Regions from separate parts of the Nocardia sp. NPDC051832 genome, predicted to be linked through region 1. Evidence: riboswitches for the same ligand, from Rfam matches in the RefSeq annotation. Region 1 holds a riboswitch; each other region holds the start of a gene.
The links. Region 1 has a riboswitch for S-adenosylmethionine ahead of AB0M14_RS04120 (aminotransferase class V-fold PLP-dependent enzyme). Riboswitches for the same ligand answer to the same signal wherever they lie in the genome.
Positions count from the first base shown of each region.

Region 1 (7,869 bases):
GCGTTGTCGATCTCGCCGAGCTCGATCCGGCGGCCGCCCAATTTGATCTGATCGTCGGCCCGGCCCAGGAAGACCAGGCCCGCCCGGTCGTTCCGCACCAGATCGCCGCTGCGGTAGGCCCGTTCCCAGCCGACCGAGGCGAGCGGCGCGTATTTCTCGGCGTCCTTCGCCGGATCGAGGTACCGCGCCAGGCCGACGCCGCCGATGACGAGTTCACCGGATTCGCCCTCCCCCACCGGATTTCCCGCCGCGTCGACGACCGTGAGGTCCCAGCCGTCCAGTGGCAGGCCGATCCGGACCGGCCAGGTGCCGTCGAGCAGCGCGGCGCAGGCGACGACGCTGGCTTCGGTCGGGCCATAGGTGTTCCACACCTCGCGGACCGTGTCCGGATCGCCGTTGCCCGCGAGCTTTTCCGCTAGTTCCGGCGGCACCGCTTCGCCGCCGAAGATGAGTAGTCGAACCGAATCCAGCGCCTCCGCGGGCCAGGTCGCGGCCAGCGTCGGCACCGTGGAGACAATGCTGATCTCGCGCCGCACCAGCCACGGCCCCAGGTCGGCGCCGGTCCGCACGAGCGCGCGCGGCGCCGGCACCAGGCACGCGCCGTGCCGCCAGGCCAGCCACATTTCCTCGCACGAGGCATCGAACGCCACCGACAGCCCGGCCAGCACCCGGTCGCCCGGGCCGATCGGCGCGGCTTGCAGGAACAGCCGGGCTTCGGCGTCGACGAACGCGGCGGCGTTGCGATGGGTGACCGCGACACCTTTCGGCGTCCCGGTGGACCCGGAGGTGAAGATGATCCACGCGTCGTCCGCCGGCGTCGGCAGCTCGGTGGATTCGCCTGCCGCAGTGCCGGTTTCGATGCCGGTGCTTTCGATCCCGGCGGCGGTGACGATCGCGCTGACCCGGGCCTCGCCGAACACCAGTCGCGCCCGCTCATCCGGATCATCGGCGTCGACCGGGACATAGGCCGCGCCCGCGTGCAGCACCGCGAGGATTGTGACGTAGAGAGCACTGGTGCCGGAGGGCATCCGCACCCCGACCCGGTCCCCCGCCCGCACGCCCGCCGCGGCCAGCCGCCCCACCACGGTGTCGACCTCGGCCAGCAGCTCGGCATAACCGAGCACGGTCGCGCCGTCATCGATCGCGGGCGCCTCGGGATAGGTGTCCGCGGTGGCGGCCAAGATATCGACAAGTGTCCTGGCAGGCGGGGTAAGAGCGCCGCGCAGCAACGGATTCGACAGCTCGTCTTCGCCCGCTACGGCATCGACCTCCGGCTGGAGCATGCGTCCTGCCCACCTCTCATAGACCTACCTAGCGCAGACGGCGGAAATCTTGCACGACTAGGGTTACCAGTGGGCAAACACCACGGGTGACCAACCGTCCAATGTACCCGCAGGCCCAAGCAATCCCGGCAAGCCGTGGGCTAAGCGGCCGATGCGGCGGTACCGACCCCCAGCGCGGCCAGTATCCCCGCCGAGATCTGCTCCAGCCGATCCCGGACAACAGGCTTGCGCAGCATCGCGACCGCCTTCGAGGCGAGCAGCGCCACCAGCACCATTTCGACTGCGGCGATGGAGGATTCGATGGCGCCCAGGGCGAGGGTGTTGGCGAAAGTGACCTCGGCGAGGAACTGCGGAAGCACCGCCAGGTAGAACAGCCCGACCTTCGGGTTGAACAGGCACGAGATCACCCCCGCGGCGAACGCCGAGCGAATCGACGCGGGCGCGGCCGGGCGCGCCTGCGCCGCCGCCAGTTCGGCACCGGCCGCCGCGGCTTCCTTCCGCGCCTTCCGATGATCGACGAGGGCCCGAATCCCCAAGTACAGCAAGTAGATTCCGCCGACCACCTTCAGCACCCGGTAGGCCGTCGCGGACTGTTCCAGCAGTGCGGCGACGCCCGCCGCGACCACCAGCGCCCACACCATGCCGCCCAGCGCCGACCCGACCGCCGCCGCGATCCCGGGTCGCGCATCCGCGATCGAGTAGCGCAGCACCAGGAACGTGTCCGGGCCGGGCGTGATCGAGAGCAGGACGCAGAGTCCGATGAAGCTGAGCAGCAGCGAAAGTGTCACCCCTCCATGGGACCGCATCTCGGCCGAGAATGCAAGGTTATTCCTCTAAATGCATTTTTATTCAGCCTGAAGGTCAGCGAACGCGGTGGTTGACAGCGTGCCGGTCGGTCTGCCAATCTCGGTTCAGGTCATGAGTACCAGCGCTAAGCCCCGGCTAGCTGGTCGGCAACCCTCCTCCGCGGTGGGGTGCTCCGGGTGACGACCCGGCCGTACGCCCATTCGGGCGCGGCAAGCGCGGACTCGACCGATCTCTCGATTGCGGGTCCCTGGAACGATGGGATTTACGTGATGACTGCTGTGGCTACCAAGACCTGCGCTCCGCTCGCTCGGGTGTCCGGCGACGATCTTCAGGTGCCGCTCGTGCAGGGCGGGACCACCACCTACGCCAACTTCGACTACGCCGCCAGCGCGCCGGCTTTGGCCCAGGTCACCGACCGCGTGCAGCAGCTGCTGCCGTTCTACGCCAGCGTGCACCGCGGCGCCGGCTACGCCTCCCGGATCTCCACCGAGTGCTACGAGGGCGCCCGCGCCTCGGTCACCCGGTTTCTCGACGCCGCCGACGACCAGGTCGTCGTCTTCACCCGCAACACCACCGACTCACTGAACCTGCTGGCCGCCTGCGTGCCCGGCGACACCGTGGTCCTCGACATCGAGCACCACGCCAACTTCCTGCCCTGGACCGAGCACGGCCGCCGCGTCGTCCGCGCCGGCGACACCATCGAGGAGACCATCCGGCTGCTGGTCGCGGAACTGTGCACCAAACCCGCCGCCCTGCTGGCCGTCACCGGCGCCTCCAATGTCACCGGCGAGGTGCTGCCGCTGGAACGCCTCGCGCAGATCGCCCACCAGTGTGGCGCCCGCATCCTCGTCGACGCCGCCCAGCTCGCTCCGCATCGCCGAATCAGCCTGCGCGACACCGGCATCGACTATCTCGCCTTTTCCGGCCACAAGCTCTATGCCCCGTTCGGCGCGGGCGTCCTCGTCGGCCGCCGCGACTGGCTCGATCAAGCCGAGCCGTACCTGGCCGGCGGCGGCGCGGTCCGCGAGGTCACCACCACCGGCGCGCAATGGGCCCCGGCCCCGCAGCGGCACGAGGCCGGTTCGCCGAACGTCCTCGGCGCCGCCGCGCTCGCCGCCGCCTGTGACGCCCTGTGTCAGATCGACCCGGAAACCCTGATCGCGCACGAACGCGAACTCGCCGAACGCCTGCGCGCGGGCCTGTCCGCCATCCCCGGCGTCACCCAGTTGCGCCTGTGGGCCGACAGCCCCGATATCGTCGGCATCGTCGCCTTCACGGTGGACGGCTTCGCACCCGGCGAGGTCGCCGCCTACCTCTCCGCCGAGCACGGCATCGGCGTCCGTGACGGCCGCTTCTGCGCCCACCCGTTCCTCGCCCGCCTCGGACTGGACGGCGCGCTGCGCGCCAGCATCGGCCTCGGCTCCCACTCCGCCGACGTCGACCGGCTCGTCGACGCCGTCGCCGCACTAGTGGCGAACGGCCCAGGCTGGCAGTACGCCCAGACGGCCGGCCTGTGGAACCCCACCCCCGAAACCCGGAACTTCACCGACGGCGCGGCCGGCGCGGCCGCCTGCCTCTAGACCGACTTCCGCCCGGGATACGAAACCATCCCGGGCGGAAGCCTGTCAGCGGTGCTGTCAGTTCAGCTTGAATTCGAGCTGACCAAGCTTCTTTTCGATCTTCTCGACGGTCCCGACCAGGTCGCCCAGTCGAGTCGAGAGTCCACCCTTGGACTCGCTCGAGGTCTGTTCGTCGGTCTGTCCCTCGGACTTCTCGCCCCCGGGCGTCTCGGATTCCCCGGCCTGCCCCTCGGACTCCTCGGCCTTGCCCGCCTCGGACTCCTCGGACTCATCGGCCTGCGTGTCGGGCTCGACGGCCTCCTCGGCCTTCTTCTCGGCCTCCTCCGCCGGAGCACCAACTGTCGTCCGCGGCGCCGTGATCGCGGTCATATCCGTATCAGCCGCTGCGACAGCGGCTCCCTGCAACGCGGCGCCGACAGTAGCCGCGGTCACGATCACTAGCGAGATTCTTCGCACGATGACTCTCCTAAATGTGTGGGCGGTTTCCAACAGATCGAGCCCGATCCTAAGAACCGAGCTCACCCATATCTCCGACCAAACCGCCCGCCCACCTATCCCCACCCAGTGCGACGGGTCCCCGCGGCGGCGTCTGCCCGATCCGCTCACCGCACTACGCTGAGCGTCGATGGGTACGTCACAGACCAGGCACAGCTACTCCGGGCAATCGGTTCTCGAGCGACGCGCGGAACGCCGGGCGTTGTTCATGGAGGCGGCGCTGACCGTGTTCGCCGACAAGTCGTACGCGAAAAGCTCTGTGACAGAGATTTGCTCGGTCGCGGGTTTGTCCCGCCGGCAGTTCTACGAGGTGTACGACAGCCGCGAAGACCTCCTGATGGCCGCCTACGACGCCGCACACCAGGCCGCCCGCGAAGCCGTCGCCGCGGCCGTCGCCGCGACTTCCGGCGGCTCGGCGCGCGAGCTGGTCTCCGTCGGCCTGACCGCCTACCTGGACGCGATGGTCACCGATATCCGCCGCGCCAAAGTCGCCTATGTCGAAGTCGTCGGCGTCAGCGATCGAGTCGAGCAGCATCGGCTGGGCGTGCGCGACGAATGGGCGCGGACCATCGAGGCCATCGCCTCGAACGTGCCCGAGGTGCGAGCCCCGGCCTGCGGGTGGCCCACCGCCATGGCCGGCTTCATCGGCGCGCTCAACGGCGCGGCTCATCACTGGAGCATGGACGAGCAGCGGCCGCCGGTCCAGGCGCTGGTCGACATGTTGTCGACGGTGCTGTTCGCACTGCTGATCCCGGCCTCGACCGAAGCCTGATTGCGATCCCCATCACGTTCGTGTCATAGTGACCCCCATCATTGAGACGCAGGTGTCTCAATGCGGGACCAAGGATGTGGGTCGAGGATGACCATCTGGAAATCACGCGCGCTGCGCCGCACCGCAGCCGTGCTCGTGGGAATGAGTGCGATCCTGGCCGGGACGACGACGGCCGTCGCGGAACCGGAGCCGGCCGCACCCGCCATCCCGGCCGCGCCGCTGGTCCCATTGCCGCCGGAATTCGACCCCGCGTTCTATCGGCCGGCCGCGGACGTCATCGCGAACACTCAGCCCGGCGGCCTGATCGCGGCCCGCCAAGTCAACGTCGCGAACTTCGGGATCATCCCGCTCAACGTGGACGCGTGGCAGGTTTCCTACCGCTCCAACAACACAGCCGGACAACCGATCCCGGCCGTCGCCACCGTATTGAAGCCGCGCGGCGTCGCCCCGGAACCGCGCAAACTGCTGTCGGTGCAGATCGCCGAGGACTCCCTCGCCGGCTACTGCGCGCCGTCGTACGCGCTGCAGCACCTGTCGGTCGCCGCCTTCGCCGGTCAGATCGTGGCGCCCGCCGAATTCATCTTCGCCCAGGCCGCTCTGCAACAGGGCTGGGCCGTCGTCATCCCCGACCACCAGGGTCCGAACTCGGCCTACGCGGCCGGCCCGCTCGCCGGGCGCATCACCCTCGACGGCATCCGCGCCGCCACCGCGTTCGAACCGCTGGGCGTCGGCGCGCAAGCTCCCGTCGGCATGTACGGCTACTCCGGCGGCGCCCTCGCCACCCAGCACGCCGCCGAACTGAAGCAGAGTTACGCCCCCGAACTCAACGTCGTCGCCTCGGCCACCGGCGGCAACGGCCCCGACCTGGGCGCCGCCCTCAACATGGCCAACAACCAGGCCACCGCCGGGCTCGTCTTGGCCGCGGTCATCGGATTGACCCGCGAATACCCGTACTTCGCCGAATACATCGATCGCAATATCGACCCGCTCGGCCGGGCCCTGATGATCGCCAAGAACCCGCTGTGCGTGCAATACCAGTCCATGCTGCTGCCCTTCATCGACCTGAAGGGGCTGCTGTGGTCCGCCGCGGGCGACCCGATGCGTAATCCGGCCGTACAGCGCGTCATGGAGGAGACCCGGCTCGGTAAGACGGTCCCGGACATGCCGATGTTCATCTGGCACTCGCGCTGGGACGAGATCCTCCCGCTGGGCTCGGCCAACCAGATGGTCGACACCTACTGCGCCGACCCGCGAGCCAACGTCCAATACACCCGCGACTGGGCCAGCGAACACATCGTCGCCGAAGTCAGCGGCGGCCCCGCCGCCCTGCTCTGGCTCCGCGACCGGCTCAACGGCGTTCCCGCCCAACCGGGTTGCAGCACCACCGACGTCGCCTCCATGGCCGCCGCCCCCGGCGTCCTCCCCTACGCCGGCTCCGTCCTCGGCGAAACCGTGATGTCCCTGTTCGGAAAGCCCATCGGCTCCTGACCCCATCTTGCTGTCCAGGTCGCCTGACCAGCCGTTTTCGCGATCTGGACAGCAAGGCGATAGACTCGCGTCGCCGTCAGGCACGCCGCCTTAGCTCAGTCGGTAGAGCGCTTCACTCGTAATGAAAAGGTCGGGGGTTCGATTCCCCCAGGCGGCTCCACGCGAAGAGGCTCACGCTCGTTCAGAGCGTGAGCCTCTTTTTTGTTTCCGGGCTACCTCAGCAACCCCACGGCTGGCACGTCGGCTTCGTAGTGGTGGTCGGCGGGATGGTGGGCTCGGTCGGCGGGCGCGGAGTGGTCGGGGCCGGGCAGGACCACGGGTCGCAGGTCGCGGTCGGCTTCGTGGTCGGGGTGCTCGGCGGGCAATCCCACGGGTTGCACGGCGGCGTGGTCGTGGTGGTCGGCGGCACGGTGGTGGTCGGCGGCGTCGTGGTGGTCGGCGGCGTCGTAGTCGTCGCAGGCAGGGCCGGCAGGACCTTGACGTCCACCTCGGCTACCTCGGATTGGTAGCCGTCGCCGCGCACGATGGTCGAGATCCGGTAGTTGCCCGCGGTGGGCGGGGTCCAGTTGATGCTGGCGGTGGCCTCCGGGTAGGGGCCCGAGCCGTACCCGGTGCCGATCAGCTTCCGGGACTCGCCGTTCAGCGAGGCGAAGAACAGGCCGCTCATGCTCGACTTCACCACGAGAACGGTCATCTTGTAGGTGCTGCCGGCGTAATGCACATCGCCTTCGACCCGCAGAGCCTTGTTGAAGCTGATGATGTCGGCGGATGCGGTCGGTACGGAATTCGGCAGCGCCGCTGCCCCCAGGCCGATGGCCGCTAGCCCGGCCAAGGCGACAACGAATCTGGCAACGCGTTTGCGGATCAATTTGATACTCCCCACATCTCACACGCGACTGCGGACCGCAGTGCGCGTGAGGCACGGTATCGAGCGGATCGGACGGGTGCAATACCACTTGACGCACCGCTCTGAACGTCGTCATCGATCACTCCTATCACAGCCCTGAGCTGGATAAACAGGCCCATCAACGGGCGCAAAACTCGGGAAGATCAGCTCGCGCAGCGCACGCCGCGATCGCATCCAGCGCAGCGAGGTTTCACTGACCGACTCGAGCAATCGGAGCAACCATCCGTGTGCTCCGATGCGCAGACTCCGACCGCATTCGGTGCTCGCGAAACCCGGTCAGCACCCCTGGCCGGTCGAGTGCCTGGCAAGCGGGCCGCCCGTCCAGGTGCTGGCCTCTCAGCCCTGGTATCGCTGGGCCGCAACCGCTTTCGGCTGACTGCATAGGTGCCCGACTTCGCGATCAGAGCCAGCCCGGGGTTGTCTGATATCGCGTCCCATTTCGTAGCAGCCGCTTTGCGGCAGGGGCCAGCTTATTCAGCATCCCCAGGGCGGGCACGGCGGTTTGGTGGTGGTCACAGGCGGACTGGTCGGCTGGGT
Region 1 covers NZ_JBFAYL010000001.1:953,562-961,430, forward strand. Annotated here, with positions in the region: gene AB0M14_RS04110 (Pls/PosA family non-ribosomal peptide synthetase) at 1-1,283, opposite strand, end outside; gene AB0M14_RS04115 (LysE family translocator) at 1,424-2,071, opposite strand; SAM riboswitch class IV at 2,198-2,312, shown strand; gene AB0M14_RS04120 (aminotransferase class V-fold PLP-dependent enzyme) at 2,360-3,670, shown strand; gene AB0M14_RS04125 (hypothetical protein) at 3,728-4,108, opposite strand; gene AB0M14_RS04130 (TetR/AcrR family transcriptional regulator) at 4,296-4,937, shown strand; gene AB0M14_RS04135 (lipase family protein) at 5,031-6,425, shown strand; tRNA gene AB0M14_RS04140 (tRNA-Thr) at 6,510-6,585, shown strand; gene AB0M14_RS04145 (hypothetical protein) at 6,643-7,308, opposite strand; gene AB0M14_RS04150 (hypothetical protein) at 7,807-7,869, opposite strand, start outside.

Region 2 (7,869 bases), on a different contig from region 1:
CAGGCAAAATCCCAGGCATGACACCGGAACAGGAACTCTTCAGCACGGCGGCGATCACGTCATTTCGACTGAACGGCCAATTCCTCGCCATCGCCGAGGAATTGGCCGCGCCCGCCGGGCTGACGGCGGCATGGTGGCAGGTGCTGGGCGCGGTGCTGCGGGAACCGCTGCCGGTGTCGGGCATCGCGCGCGCGATGGGCATCACCCGGCAGAGTGTGCAGCGCATCGCGGATCTGCTGGTGGACAAGGGACTTGCCGAATACCGCCCGAACCCGGCGCATCGCCGGGCCAAGCTGGTCGACATCACCGCGGCGGGCCGGGCCGCCGTGGAACGCATCAGCCCGCCGCACGCGGTGATCGCGGACCGGGTGGTCAGCGAACTCGGCTACGCGGAATTCGAGCGCACCGTCGAGGCGCTGACCCGGCTCGCGGAGGTCCTCGACAAGCTGGCCGAGAGGGCTTAGCCGAACGGCTTGTCGGTCCGGCCGACCAGTTCGGCCACCGACTCCACCACCGAGGTCGGGCGGTACGGGAACCCCTCCACCGACGCCCTGGTGGAGATGCCGGTGGTCACCAGGATGGTGCGCATCCCGGCCTCCAGCCCGGCGATCACGTCGGTGTCCATCCGGTCGCCGATCATCACCGTGGACTGCGAATGCGCGCCGATCCGGCGCAGCGCCGAGCGCATCATCAGCGGATTCGGTTTGCCCACGTAATACGGTTCCTTGCCGGTCGCGCGGGTGATCAGCGCGGCCACCGAACCGGTCGCGGGCAGCAGGCCGTCACGGGACGGGCCGGTGGCGTCCGGGTTGGTGGCGATGAACCGGGCGCCCTTCTCCACCAGGCGGATCGCGGTGGTGATCGCCTCGAAGGAGTACGTGCGGGTTTCCCCGAGCACCACGTAGTCGGGGTCGCTGTCGGTGAGCACGTACCCGATCTCGTGTAGCGCGGTGGTAAGACCGGACTCGCCGACCACGTAGGCCGTGCCGTGCGGGCGCTGGTCGTTGAGGAACGTCGCGGTGGCCAGCGCCGAGGTCCAGATCGCCTCCTCCGGGATGTCCAGGCCGGTGTGGCGCAGCCGGGCCTGGAGGTCGCGCGGGGTGCGGATCGAATTGTTGGTGAGCACCAGGAACGGCGTGTTGTTGGCGCGCAGTTCGGCCAGGAACTTGTCGGCGCCGGGGATCAACTGATCCTCGTGCACCAGCACCCCGTCCATATCGGTGAGGTAGGAGAGGATCGGTTCGTTGTCTGGAGTCACCAGTCAATTATCGGCTACCCGCCACCATCGTGTGTCTGTGGAACCCTACGAACTCCGTTCGAATCCGCTGACTAATGTCGAAGAAGGTCGGTCGACAGCGGGGACTCCCGCGTCCGGCCGAGGCAGCGAAAGCGACAGGAGTGCGCACATGGGTGATCTCAAACTGGGATACAAAGCGTCGGCCGAACAGTTCGGGCCGCGCGAACTGGTGGAAATCGCGGTGCTCGCGGAAGAGCACGGACTCGACAGCGCCACCGTCAGCGACCACTTCCAGCCGTGGCGGCACAAGGGCGGGCACGCGCCGTTCTCGCTGGCCTGGATGGCGGCGGTCGGCGAGCGCACCAAGCGCATCCAGCTCGGCACCTCGGTGCTCACCCCGACCTTCCGGTACAACCCGGCGGTGATCGCGCAGGCCTTCGCCACCATGGGCTGCCTGTACCCGGAGCGGATCATGCTCGGTGTCGGCACCGGCGAGGCGCTCAACGAGATCGCCACGGGCTACCAAGGCGAATGGCCGGAATTCAAGGAGCGGTTCGCGCGCCTGCGCGAGGCCGTCGACCTGATGCGCGCGCTGTGGACCGGTGACCGCACCGACTTCGAAGGCCAGTACTACAACACCGTCGGCGCCTCCATCTACGACGTGCCCAAGGGCGGCATCCCGGTCTACATCGCCGCCGGCGGCCCGCTGGTCGCCCGGTACGCGGGCCGCGCGGGCGACGGTTTCATCTGCACCTCCGGCAAGGGCATGGAGCTCTACACCGAGAAGCTGATGCCCGCCGTCGCCGAGGGCGCCGCCAAGGCCGGCCGCGACGTCGCCGCCATCGACCGGATGATCGAAATCAAGATCTCCTACGACACCGATCCCGAACTGGCACTGGAGAACACGCGATTCTGGGCTCCGCTCTCGCTGACCCCGGAGCAGAAGCACTCCATCACCGACCCGATCGAGATGGAAGCCGCCGCCGACGCCCTGCCGATCGAGCAGATCGCCAAGCGCTGGATCGTCGCCAGCGACCCGGACCAGGCCGTCGAGCTGATCAAGCCGTACCTGGACGCGGGCCTGAACCACCTGGTCTTCCACGCCCCCGGCCACGACCAGCGCCGCTTCCTGGACCTGTTCCAGCGCGACCTGGCACCGCGCCTGCGCGCCCTGGGCTAACCGTTCGACCGAGTTATCCACACCCCCCCGACTTATCCACATTCGGTGCATCGGGGGGTGTTTTCTTTTCCCGAATCAACCAGCATTCGAGCGGAAGACAGCTGACCGCGCTTGTACGATCACGGGGAGGATCTCGACATGGCCGAGCTCGAAAGCCGAGTAGCCAAGCTGGAGGTACGCATGGACATCGGAGGGGCACGCGATTCGGCGACCTTGACAGTCATCGGCAATCACCTGGCCGCCCTGGATACCAAGCTTGACCAAGTGCACGAAACAGTAATCAACCTCGCTATCAAGGTCGAAGCGTTGGAGAACAGGTTCGACGGTCAGGAGAACAGGCTCGATGGCCTGGAGAACAGGCTCGATGGCCTGGAGAACAGGCTCGATGGCCTGGACACCAAACTCGACGAAGTCCTGCGCCGACTGCCGCCACCGCAGGACTGATCCGTCAGCTCAGGGCGTGGTCCAGGTCGTCGAGGAGGTCTTCGACGTCCTCGAGGCCGATGGAGATTCGGACCACGCCGTCGGTGAGGCCGATGGTGGCGCGGCCCTCGGGGCCCATTGCCCGGTGAGTTGTGGTGGCGGGGTGGGTGATCAGGGTTTTGGCGTCGCCGAGGTTGTTGGAGATGTCGACGATGCGCAAGCGGTTCAGGACCTCGAAGGCGCGCTTCTTCGCCTCGTCGGGCGCCGCGTTGAGTTCGAAGGTGACCACGGTGCCGCCCGCGCTCATCTGGCTCTTGGCCAGCGCGTGCTGCGGGTGCGATTCCAGGTACGGGTAGCGCACCCAGTTCACGGCCTTGTTCTCGTCCAGGAACTGCGCGACGCGCAGCGCGGAGGCGGCGGAGTGGTTGACCCGCAACGGCATCGTCTCCAGGCCCTTGAGCAAGGTCCAGGCGTTGAACGGGCTCAGTGCCGGGCCGGTGTGGCGCATCAGGTTCTTGACCGGGCCGTCGATGTAGTCGTGGTCGCCCAGGATGGCGCCGCCGAGCACGCGGCCCTGGCCGTCGATGTGCTTGGTGCCGGAGTAGACCAGCACGTCGGCGCCGAGGTCGAAGCCGCGTTGCAGCAGCGGGGTGGCGAAGACGTTGTCCAGCACCACCTTCGCGCCCGCCGCGTGCGCGAGCTCGGTCACTTTGCGGACGTCGACGAGGGTCTGCATCGGGTTGGCGGGCGTCTCGAAGAACACCGCCTGGGTCGGCACCGACAGCGCCTGCTCCCACTGGTCCAGGTCGTCACCGTCGACGAAGACGGTCTCCACGCCCCAGCGCGGCAGGATCTCGTTGCACACCACGAAACAGGACCCGAACAGGCTGCGGGCGGCGACCAGCCGATCACCGGCGCCCAGCAGCGCGCCGAGCGCGGTGAAGACGGCCGACATGCCGCTCGCGGTCGCGAAACACGCTTCGGCGCCGTCGAGCAACCGCATCCGCTCCTCGAACATGGCCACCGTCGGGTTGCCGTAGCGGGAGTAGACGAAGTGCTCGATGTCGCCGGTGAACGACGCCTCGGCCGCTTCGGCACTCTCGTAGACGAAGCCGGAGCTCAGATACAGCGCCTCGGAGGTCTCCTCGAAACCGCTGCGCCGCAAGCCGCCCCGCACGCCGAGGGTCGCCGGGCCGACACCCTCGGGCAGCGGCTTGTCGAATGCACCACCAGTGATCATGACGTCTCCTCCACCGAATCCGAGCTCACGACTGCCGCCACGGCAGGCCGCGGGCGCGCCAGCCGGCGCCGCCGCGGTGACCGTTCGCGTCGAGCGGGCCCTCGAAACCTTCGTCCACGTTGTAGGACGGGGCGATGCCGAGCTGGGTGGCCACGGTCGCGGCGTGCGCGGAGCGCTGGCCGGAACGGCACAGGAACACCACGGGGGCTTCCGGGGCGCGGCCGTCGAGAGCTTTGCTGAGCTGGTCGGCGAAAGCCTGGTTGCGCGCGCCGGTGCCGTCGACCCATTCGATGAGCACGGTGGGGCGCTCGATCGCGGTGGTGTCGGGTACGCCGACGAAGCGCCATTCGGCTTCGGTGCGCACGTCGATCAGGACGGCTTCGGGGTTCTCGCGCAACAGGTCCCACGCCTGCAGCGGGGTGATGTCACCGGCGTAAGTCATGTCGATCCTCCTGTGAATCCGCACTTGCCGCATCGGGGTTCGGATGCGTGCCAGGTCGTCACCCGGAGCACCCCACCGCGGAGGAGGGTTGCCGACCAGCGAGCCGGGGCTTGGCGCTGGTACTCATGACCTGGACTGAGATTGCCTGGAACGAGGCCGGGCTGTCAAACACCGAAAGCGACGCTCCGGGTGTCAGTTGCACACCAGCCAGCGGCCGTCGGTACGGACCAGGCTCCAGGTTTCGGTGGTCTCCTTGCCGTCCAGCTTGGTGGTGACAGTGGCCTTGGCCCGGTCCCCGTTGACGGTCTGCCCTTCGATTCTGGCGACCTCCACCGACTTTCGGCCGCCGCCGCCGAACTGCGCGGCCAGCGGCGACTTCGCCTCGTCGAACCCGGCGCACGCGGTGCCCGGCGCGGGTACCTGGTCCTGCTGGGCCCGGCCGCCGACGTAGTTGCTGACGGCCGCGGAGATCCGGTCGGATTCTGTGACATTTTTCTCAGCCGGGGACAGCAGACCGCCGGCGAACACCGCCACCAGCACGACCGCGGCCAGGACCGCGGCGGCGATGAACGGCGCCATGGACCGCTTATCGGTCTGGTCGACCAGGATGGGCTCGTCGTCAGGTGTCGGCTGCTGCTCGGTCATGCGTCGATGATTCCTTATGCCTGGTCGGCGGCACCCGTGCAGGCCGGGCATAGCGCCACCGATAGAATCGCGAGACCGTGCCTCGCCGCCATCACCATGTGGCTGTACGGCGCGGGAGCGACCTGGGGGCAGTGCAGTTACGAGCCAGCAGCACCCGCGTCGGCATCGCCAGGGGCAACCGCAGCCGTGCGTCGACTTAGCCTAGGCTAAGAAGGACGCCATTATTTTCTACCGAAGGTGCGCGTAAGAGATGACCGAACAGAGTGCAGCCACTCGCCCGCTCCGCATCGCGATCGTGGGCGCAGGACCGGCCGGTATCTACGCCGCCGACGCGTTGATGAAGTCCGATGCCGAAGTGAGCATCGACCTGTACGAGCGCATGCCCGCGCCGTTCGGTCTGATCCGCTACGGCGTCGCGCCGGACCATCCGCGGATCAAGGGCATCATCACCGCCCTGCACAAGGTGCTCGACAAGGAGCAGGTCCGCCTGCTCGGCAATATCGACTACGGCACCGACATCACCCTGGACGATCTGCGCCGCTTCTACGACGCGGTGATCTTCTCGACCGGCGCCAACGCCGACCGCGCGCTCGACATCCCGGGCATCGAGCTGGACGGCTCCTACGGCGCCGCGGACTTCGTGTCCTGGTACGACGGCCACCCGGACGTGCCGCGCGAATGGCCGCTGCACGCGGAGAAGGTCGCGGTGCTCGGCGTCGGCAACGTCGCGCTGGACGTGGCGCGCGTGCTCGCCAAGACCGGCGACGAACTGCTGCCGACCGAGATCCCGCCGAACGTCTACCAGGGCCTGAAGGAGAACAAGGCCGTCGAGGTGCACGTCTTCGGCCGCCGCGGCCCGGCGCAGGCCAAGTTCACGCCGCTGGAGCTGCGCGAGCTCGACCACTCGCCGACCATCGAGGTCATCGTCGACCCCGAGGACATCGACTACGACGCCGGTTCCGAGGCCGCGCGCCGGCACTCCAAGCAGGTCGACATGGTCGCCAACACCTTGGAGCAGTGGGCGATCCGCGACCAGGGCAACCGGCCGCACAAGCTGTTCCTGCACTTCTTCGAGTCGCCCGCCGAGGTGCTCGGCGAAGACGGCAAGGTCGTGGGCCTGCGCACCGAGCGCACCCAGCTCGACGGCACCGGAAACGTCAAGGGCAGCGGCGAGTTCCGCGAGTGGGACGTGCAGGCCATCTACCGCGCGGTGGGCTACCTGTCGCAGAACATCAACAACCTGCCCTTCGACGAGCAGGCCGGCACCGTGCCGAACGAGGCCGGTCGCGTGCTGGCCGACGAGGACGCCGACGGCCCCGCGCGCTACCTCCCGGCGACCTACGTCACCGGCTGGATCAAGCGCGGCCCGGTCGGCCTCATCGGCCACACCAAGGGCGACGCCAACGAGACCGTGGCCTGCCTGCTCGACGACAGCACCCACTTCACCCCGGCCCCGGAGCCGGAGCTGGACGCCGTCACCACCTTCCTCGAAGGCAAGGGCATCCCGTTCACCACCTGGCAGGGCTGGTACCGCCTGGACGCGCACGAGCGCGCCCTGGGCGAGCCGGAGGGCCGCGAGCGGGTCAAGGTCGTCGAGCGCGAAGACATGCTGCGCGCCAGCGAACCCAACAAGGTCTGACGGAGACCGTTCCACGGGAGCGAAAACTCCGTATCTGAGGCATTCTGTACAAGTGTTCGATGCCCATGTCCACATCATCGATCCGCGGTTTCCGCTGACCGAGAACGAGGGCTACCTGCCCGACCCGTACACCATCGCCGATTATCGAAAGCGCATGGCGCGCTTCGATGTCGGCGGTGGCGCGGTGGTCATCGCCTCGTTCCAGGGCACCGACCAGACGTTCATGAAGACGGCGCTGGCCGAGCTGGGCCCGGGCTGGGTCGGGGTCACGGCGCTGGACCTGGAGACCGGCGACGACGAGATCGTCGAACTCGATCGGATCGGCGTGCGCGCGCTGCGGTTCAACCTCAAGCGCGCCGCCGCCGACATCACCGGCATGACCTTGCAGGCGCTGCGCGCGCACGAGCTGGTCGGGTGGCATGTCGAGGTCTACATCGACGGCTCGATGCTGGCCTCGCTGCAGCCGGTGATCTCGAAACTCCCCGCGCTCTCCATCGATCATCTCGGCATGTCCGAGGAGAGCCTGCCGTACCTGCTGGACCTCGTCGATCGCGGCGCGCGAGTCAAGGCAACGGGTTTCGGCCGCGTCTCGATGAACGTTGCCCATGCCCTGCGCCGCATCCACGCCGTGAACCCCCAGGCCCTGATGTTCGGCACCGACCTGCCCGGCACCCGCGCCGGCCGCCCCTTCCAGGACTCCGACGTCGACCTCATCTGCGACGTCGTCGGCACCGACATGTTCGCCGTCCTGGAAGACAACGCCCGCGACTTCTACCGCCTCCCGCCCCGCACCCAGTCGATCCCGCCGCTCCCCCGCGCCGAGCAGCCCACCCTCCCCCTGCACCGCGAACAGCTCCCCGAGATCGACCCCAACGCCACCCTCCCGCTGCCCATCATCGAGCGTTAGCTAGGCGACAAAGGCTCCGATCAGCCAGATACCGGTCGCGAGCAGCGCCCCGAAAAGTTCGATGAGCATTGACAATCCGACACCCTTGAGCGCGTGTTTGGTTGTCTGCCAAGCCGGTTCACCCTGCTTCAGGCGCTGGTACTCCGAAAGATAAAC
Region 2 covers NZ_JBFAYL010000003.1:311,893-319,761, reverse strand. Annotated here, with positions in the region: gene AB0M14_RS19210 (type 1 glutamine amidotransferase family protein) at 1-21, shown strand, start outside; gene AB0M14_RS19205 (MarR family winged helix-turn-helix transcriptional regulator) at 18-464, shown strand; gene AB0M14_RS19200 (HAD-IIA family hydrolase) at 461-1,216, opposite strand; gene fgd (glucose-6-phosphate dehydrogenase (coenzyme-F420)) at 1,407-2,417, shown strand; gene AB0M14_RS19190 (hypothetical protein) at 2,556-2,861, shown strand; gene AB0M14_RS19185 (O-succinylhomoserine sulfhydrylase) at 2,866-4,080, opposite strand; gene AB0M14_RS19180 (rhodanese-like domain-containing protein) at 4,106-4,522, opposite strand; SAM riboswitch class IV at 4,538-4,653, opposite strand; gene AB0M14_RS19175 (hypothetical protein) at 4,715-5,167, opposite strand; gene AB0M14_RS19170 (FAD-dependent oxidoreductase) at 5,418-6,806, shown strand; gene AB0M14_RS19165 (amidohydrolase family protein) at 6,859-7,713, shown strand; gene AB0M14_RS19160 (DUF456 domain-containing protein) at 7,714-7,869, opposite strand, start outside.
Region 2: another riboswitch for S-adenosylmethionine. It lies ahead of AB0M14_RS19180 (rhodanese-like domain-containing protein); the one in region 1 lies ahead of AB0M14_RS04120 (aminotransferase class V-fold PLP-dependent enzyme).

Region 3 (7,869 bases), on a different contig from region 1:
GATGCCGTCGGCGCCGGGCGCCCAGCCCGCCTGGTCGAGCAGGGTGCGCGCCTTGGCCGGATCGTAGGCCAGGCGCGCCGAGAGGTCCTGGTAGCCGGGGGTGGTGCTGGCCAGAGTGCTGGTGGCCGGTTTGAACTGCGGGCCGAGCACGGTGTCGACCAGTTGCCGGCGGTCGATCGCGGGCAGCAGCGCCTGGCGCACGGCGGCGTCGCGCAGCGGGCCGCGGGTCAGATTGGGCTGGAAGCCGAAGGGGATACCCGGGTTCGGCGTAGTCAGCAGGCGGGCGCCCGCCGCTTCCAGCAGCGGCAGATCCTGCGGCAGCGCGTCGCTGACCGCGTCCAGCTGGCCGGAGGTCAGACTGCCGGTGCGCACGCCGGATTCGGGCACCACCGTGAACTCGATGCGATCCAGGTAGGCCTCGCCCTTGTGCCCGAAGACATCCGAACCCCAGGCATAACCGGGGCGCTTGGTCAGCGTGGTCGAAATGTTCTGCTGATAGCCGGTGTAGACGAACGGGCCGCTGCCGACATTGCTGCCGTCGCACCGCTGCTCGGCGGGCTTGGCGGTGGTGGCATCGCCCTGGATGCCGAGCTGGGTGCTCGCGGTCGCCTGCAAGAACTGGGCGTTGGGCTTGCTGAATTCGACGCGCGCGGTCAGCCGGTCCACCACGGTGGTGCCGGCGTAATTGACCAGAAAGCCGTTGGCCAGTGGCGCTTTGGCCGCGCCGAGCTGGACGATCGAGTCGAAGTTCTTGCGCACCGAATCGGCCGTGAGCGGTGCGCCGTCGCTGAAGGTGACGCCGTCGGCGAGGTGGAAGGTGAAGGCCTTGGCGTCGGGCCCGGCCTCCCAGCTGCGCGCCAGCCACGGCTTCAGCTCGCCGGTCCGCGGATCCTGATCAGTGAGCGAATCGACGATCTGCCGGGTGACGTAGAGCGTCTGATTGCTGCTCGCCTGCGCGGGATCCGAGCACGTCGGCGCCTGCGACAGACCGTAACGCAGGGTCCCGCCGGGCTGGGGCGGTCCGGCGTCGCCGCCCGCGCCGCCGGAGTCGCTGCCGCAGGCGGCCAGGGTACTGGCCGCGGCTAGTGCGCCGGCGAGCGCGGCGAGGCGAGGACGGGTGCGGATCACGAGGTAACTCCAGAGAATTCGGGGCGGGTATGGCCGGTGGCCAGGGGACGACTGGGAATGCGGCGGCGCAGTTCCGGCGCCACGGCCTGCTGGAACAATTCGAGGCCGGCGCGGTGCTGCGCCTCGGTGCGCCCGTCCGGCTCGGCGGACAGATGGATGACCTCGTGCCCGAACTGCTCGTGCTGACGGCCGACTTTGTCGAGCACCTGCTCCGGGCTGCCGATCAGCGCCGAGGACCGGGTGACGAAGTCCTCCAGGGTCTCGAACACGACGGGCAGGCCGAGCTTTTTCGACAACGCCAGGCGGGCCTGGAAGATCGGGCGATACACCGCGAGCGCCTCCTGCGAGGTGGGCGCGACGTGGAAGCCCGCGGTGCCCGCGCCGACCAGGGCGTCGGCCGGGTCGTGTCCGTAGTGCGTCCACCGTTCCCGGTAGTGCCGCACCAGGTCGGCGTACGGCTCGATCGGATTGGTGACGTTCGCCGAGAAGAGCGGATCACCGTGGCGCGCGGCCAGTTCCACCGAATCCCGGCTGGTGGCGCTGCCGTGCCAGATCCGGATCGAGGGCTGCAACGGCCGCGGCAAGGCTTTGGCCGCAACGAGTTCCGGCCGGAAGCGGCCGGACCAGGTGACCTGGTCGCTGGCCCACAGCGCCCGGAACAGTTCGTAGCCTTCGCGATTGCGGTCCCACTGGTCGCCGGTGGTGACGTGGAACAACTCCGCCTGCGCCGTGCCGTTGCCTTTGCCGATGATCAGTTCCAGCCGCCCGCCGGACAGATTGTCCAGCGTCGAGTAGTCCTCGAAGGCCCGCACCGGATCCAGCAGGCTCAACGTCGTGACGGCGGTGAACAGCGTGATCCGCGCGGTGACGGCGGCGATGTGGCTCAGCAGCACCGGCGGCGCGGCGGACAGGAACGGATCCTCGTGCCGCTCGCCGACCGCGAACCCGTCGTAGCCGAGTTCCTCGGCGACGCGCGCTTGGTCCACGACCGACCGCAAGCGCTCGTGCGTCTCGGGGAGCACGCCGGTGTGCGGGTCAGGTACCCGGGTGACCAGCGTGAACAGTAGGAATTTCATGCCCTCGCCGCCGGTTCGGGCGGGCCGGAGGGCGCGATCGACGCACTCATATCGTTGTTCCTCGAAGATGATCGAACGCGACGACGCGCGGGCGTCGATCGCACCACCCCGGCCAGCGTCGGGGTGCGGTACTGGCTGTGAACTCAGCGGCGACAAGCCGTCGACGTGCCGCGGCGCTGCGCGATGTGCCGCTGTCCCCAGCGGGAGGTGTGCTGTGCGGTGCTCATGTCGGGGTCCTCCATCGTTCCTGGCGGAAGCACCCGCACCCGGCCTGCCGGGGGGTTGCTGCGACGTCGCCGAGCCAGGTCTCTCAATCGCTCTGGATGGTGCTCGAACATCATGGATAGCAACCGAACTCGCCGACAAGAGTAGAAATCACCGTGAGCGCAGCCCTGGCCACCAGGCGATCCTTGGCGCACTATCGTCGCGGCCCCCGACTACGGCCCGCCCCGAGCCACCATCCCGCCACGCCGGAAATGCCCGGTTTCCCGAGTTAGCGGACGTACCGTTGAACCTCGATCATCGCCACGATGAGGAGGTCCGCAGTGCCTGTCCACCCCGTCGACCCCGGCGCCCGCCGCCTCCGCACCCGCACACCCCTCGCTGCCCTCACCCTCGGCAGCCTCCTCACCCTCGCCCTCGTGACCCCCGCTGCCGCGACCCCCGCTGCCGCGACCCCCGCTGCCGCGACCCCCGCTGCCGCGACCCCCGTCGCCGATGGCCCGTCAGCCGCCGACCCGTCGGCGATGCCCGCCGCCGGTCTTCCGTCCGTGGCAGCGCTGTCTGTGGTGCCTGCTGGTGACGGTGATCCGTCCGCGGCGGCGCTGCCCGTGATGCCTGTTGCTGACGGTGATCTGTCAGTCGTGACGCTGCCTGTGACGGCCGGCGGTGTCGGTTACCAGCCTGTCGTGGCGCTGCCGGAGATGCCTGCCGCTGTCGGTGATCTGCCCGCCGCCGCTCCGCCTGTGATGGCCGCAGCGGTCAGTGATCCATCCTCCGCCGCCGTCGTCGATGCTCCCTCTGCCGCCGCTGCCCCCGGTACCGGGCAATCCGCTCTCGCCGCGCTGCAATCCCTCGGTGTGACGCCGTTTCTGTATCCAACAGCAGCGTTGTGCTCCGGTGCGGGCGTGACGCTGACGAGTCCCGCCGTAGCGGGCGCGGTCCCGGGTCCCTGGCCGGTGCACAACATCGCGATCCCCGGCCTCGATCTGACCGCCGTGAAGTCCGGCCAGACCATGTTCACCTTCGTGCCGTCGGGCAACACGCGCTCCGAAAGTCCCGGCATGCGCGTCGTCTGGCTCAACGTCGACACCAAACGCGGAGGCGTCGCCTCGATGGGCCCGCTGGACGAAGTCTTCGGCCGGATGATCCCGCCCGAGGTTCCCGCCGCCCTCCGCCCACTCGCGGAACAGGCCGTCCGCGACTTCTTCCTCGCCACCGTCCCGGTCAGCGGCATTCGCGCGGTCCCGGTGGACACTGGCAAAGGCACCGTCCTCGCAGCGGTCTTCGGCACCATGGCCAACGGCGCGGAAACCTGCTTCTACCTGCCGACAGTCGGAATCACCACGGTCCCTTGACCGCACGTTGGCCGAAGACCCAGCGTTCCCAGTGCACAACCTCTCGCCGCCCCGGCTCCGCAAACGGACTCTCGTCGTTCCGGCGCGTCTTGGCCTAGGTCGTGTCTCGAAGTGGGCTACGGTCAGCCGCGCTGTGGCGGAGCTGGTTACATGGCTGGGTGTGACTGCACCCGCGCGATCGCCGCTGTGTGGTGACGGCTCGGCCTGTGTAGTCACACACGGGCCGCCCTCACTCGCAGACCGGCACCGGGCACCGCAACCCGCCACCGCCACCCACACCGGGCACCGCCACCGCCACCGAGCGCGGGTTCGGTCCTGCGGTGGTTCAAGAGAGCCGAGTGAGTCTGAACGGCAACGCAGAGCTTCCGATTCGGCACGCTCGCTGCCGATACCAGACATCGCAGGTGAGCGGACCGCTGACCTCGCGACTTCGAGACAGAACTCAGGTGCTCGGGGCGAGCCCCTGGGTCCGGCCGAAAGCATGCCGGACGACGGAGAGTGGCTCAGCGGTGCGGGCTGTGCGTCAGGGGACGACTCTTCCAAATGAGGTTGCCGCGGCGGTGGGCGCGGTGTGAGCGGATCGTCAGTGCGGTGTATGCGGCGATCGATGCTGGGTGTGCCAGTGCGGCAGTGATATCCGTGCGGGTGAGGGGGGCGGTTGTTTCGGTGGAGCGGGCGAGGAGGCGGCCGGTGACTGCGGCGCAGTAGCCGAGCAGGCCGGTTCGCCGGAGCTTTCCGCGGCTGATGACGGCGGCCAGGGGCGGGGCCCAATAGCCGAGGGCGGCAAAGATTCCTACCGCTGCGGCGGCGAAAGGCGAACCACCGTAGGCCGACCACAGCCAGCGGGTGTAGCCCGCTTCGAGTTCGGTGGCGTCCCGGTACATCCGGGTGCTCGCGCTGCGTCCGGCGGCGACCACCGCGGTGCGTCTGCCGCTGCGGCGCAGGGCGCGGGCGATGTCGAGATCCTCGGTCGCGCTGGCGGATACCGCGCGGTGGCCGCCGATCGCGCGGTAGGCGGCGGTGTCGAAGACCAGGAACTGTCCGCAGGCCACCGCCATCGAGGGCCGGCGGCTGTGGTTGCCGACCGTGATCGGCAGTGTCGATGCCCACGACCAGCACAGCAGCGGCTGTACCAGGGTCTCGGCCGCCGAGCGCATCTCCTGCGCGGGCCAGGGGGACACCAATGCCACGTCGCGCCTGCGCAATTCGGTGGTCGCGGCGGCGATCGCGCCCGGTGCGAGCCGTACATCGGCATCGAGGAACACGAGCACGGCGGTGTCGGCCAGCTCGCCGAGGCGGTCGCAGGCGGCGGCCTTACCGGTCCAGCCGGGGGCGGGGTCGTCCGCGGAGCGGATCACCAGGAAACGGTCGTCGGCAGCTATCGCCTGCGCGGCCGCGGCCGCCGTCCCATCGGAGGAGGCATCGTCGAGGATCAGCACCCGCAGATCGGCAACCCCGGTCTGGGCCCGAAGATCGGCGATCAACGCGGGCAGTCTTTCGGCTTCGTCCCGCGCCGGGATACACACCGTCACCGGCTCCAGCACGGTCGCGGACTCCGCCAATCTCCGCACCGTCAACCGGTTGTACAGCGCGACAACACAACCGGTGACCGCGATCGCCGTGCCCGCCCGAACGACTCGCTCGGCCGGACCGATCAGCGGCCTTCCTTCACCATGCGCCACCACTCGGTCAGCGAGAACCGGCCGGAGCTGCCAGGGGCCGGGGGATTGCGATCCATGTACGCCATGGCCGCGACGATCGCGGCGACGGCGAGCGTGATGCCGCCGACGATGCCCGCCCAGCCCGCGAACGAGCGGGTGTTCGGATCCGCGTAGCTGACCTCGGCGCGGATCACGGACACCTCGCCGGGCGGCAGTTTCCAGGACACCGTGGAGTCGTCCTCGCGGTTGCCGTTGGTCTTGGCGACACGCGACGGGAAGGCCACCGTCAACTGCACGTCGGATCCGTGCGGCGGCACCGACTTCAGATCGGCCCGTCCTTCGAGGCTGACCAGGTCGCCGGTGCGTTTGAAGTTCAGCTGGAACATGCCCTGGCTCTGTTCCGACAGCGCGCCGAGCTGGGACACCTCACCGAAGGACAGGTCCTCGAAGAACACCTTGCTGCCCACGTACCCGTCCTGGGCGTAGGTCTCGATCCGCACCTTGCTCGCCAGCGAGTCGGGCGCCTTCAGCTGCGGCCCTTTGTCGTTGGCGTCGGCCGGCACCACCGCGGCGACGATCCGCCCGGACACCCGGTCGTTCGACGACACGCCCATCGACACCTGGACCCGCAGGCAGGCCGCGAGCATCGGCACCAGCAGTGCCGCGAGCAGCACCGCCCCGGTTATCCGCACGCCGGTGCGGCGCGGCGGTACCAGAACCGGGGCGTCGGGCTTCGTAGTCATCGGGCTAGGTTGCACGGCTCACATCGTGCCAGGCCCGGCCCCGCAATAGCCACGCGACAAGCCAGAGCGGGCGAGCAACCCCAGCAACGGGATTCCGAGCAGACCCATACCGACCGCCCCGTATCCCGCAGAGGCGGGCAACCCGAGAAACACCGCGTGCGCCAGCGCCGACCCCAGCCAGGTCCACAAAAACACCGCAACCGGCACCGCAACCGACGCAGCCCGCCCCGGATCCGCCCACCGGGCACTGATCCGCTCCCACCCCACCAGCAGGCTCGCCATCACCACCCCGACCCCGAACCACCCCGCGTAGTTGGTCAACGGAATCTGCTCCAGCCCCGGCAACCCGGACCCGGTATCGCACCACCGCCACTGCCCGTCGGCCACCATCTGCGGATCCAAGAACAAATCCCACCCGACCCCGCCGACCGCCGTCACCCCGATCCGCGCCGCCGCCCCCCGCACCAGCATCCCGGCCACCACCCACACCGGATACAACCCCCCGGTCCACGCCAGCGGCACCACCAACGGCACCCCCGCCACCGCCGGCCCGATCCGATCCACCGCATACGCATAACACCCGAACGGCACCCCACTGGCCGTCCCCACCACCTCGGCCACCAACCCCACCCCGGACACGATCACCAAAAACCCACCCGCATACCACCACCCCCGCGTCACCACCGCATGCGCCAACGCCGTCCCCGCCGACAACAACACAACAGCCACCGTCACCCGATCCCGCCAATCCCCCTCACTCAGCGGATAGGTGACCTGCACCACGACAAGCGCCAGCGCGAACACCACTGGCACGAGCCCGGAACCCCGCACCCCCTTGAAAGTCACCACACCATCAACTCTTCCGCCACCTCATCACCCAGCCCTCGTCGTCCCGGCATCGCCGACACCATGTCGCCGCGATTCGCACCCAGCGCTCGACGGGCATGAACGCGCGAAAGTCGCCGCGCGCGCGTCGCTTCCGCCGCCAACCGGCTGACGCTGCGTCATCCTGGCACCGCCCGGCACTGTGTCGCCGCGATTCGCACTCCAACACATGGCGGGCGTGAACGCGCGAAAGTCGTCGCGTGAGCATTGCTTCCGGCGCCAACCGGCTGACGCTGCGTTGTCCTGGCATCGCCCGGCACTGTGTCGACGCGATTCGCACCCAGCGCTTGAGGGGCGTGAACGCGCGAAAGTCGCCGCGCGTGCATCACTTCCGCCGCCAACCGAACAACGGCTGCGTTTTCTGGGCGTGGCGGGCACTGCGTTGTTGCGGGCGCGGCCAAACCGGTATTCCGGCAGCGCACATACCTTTTGGCTCCGGCACGGCAGGCACCTGAGGTTCCGAGATGGCCGATGCCGTGTGGTGCTCCGGCACGGCAGCACCCCGTCGTGCCAGCATGCGGTCGGCCGGGACGCCTGGGGTGTGCTGATCGAGTCGAGGCCGGTCATCGCCTGCGCGGCAACGCGAACCGGTTTCGGCGGGCGTCGCGCAGCAGAAGTTGTGCGGCGCTGCGGCCGCTGGCGCCCGAGACGCCGCCGCCGGGGTGCGTCGATGCGCCGGTCAGGTAGAGGCCGGGTGCGCCGGGGACTCGCTGATCGGAGAGTTCGGGGATCGGGCGCCACATCATCATTTGATCCAGGGACATCTCGACGTGCATGACGTTGCCGCCGCGCAGGCCCA
Region 3 covers NZ_JBFAYL010000007.1:221,513-229,381, forward strand. Annotated here, with positions in the region: gene AB0M14_RS35270 (ABC transporter substrate-binding protein) at 1-1,128, opposite strand, end outside; gene AB0M14_RS35275 (LLM class flavin-dependent oxidoreductase) at 1,125-2,204, opposite strand; SAM riboswitch class I at 2,440-2,534, opposite strand; gene AB0M14_RS35280 (hypothetical protein) at 2,750-3,781, shown strand; gene AB0M14_RS35285 (glycosyltransferase) at 4,285-5,466, opposite strand; gene AB0M14_RS35290 (DUF3153 domain-containing protein) at 5,436-6,185, opposite strand; gene AB0M14_RS35295 (carotenoid biosynthesis protein) at 6,204-7,034, opposite strand; gene AB0M14_RS35300 (NAD(P)/FAD-dependent oxidoreductase) at 7,634-7,869, opposite strand, start outside.
Region 3: another riboswitch for S-adenosylmethionine. It lies ahead of AB0M14_RS35275 (LLM class flavin-dependent oxidoreductase); the one in region 1 lies ahead of AB0M14_RS04120 (aminotransferase class V-fold PLP-dependent enzyme).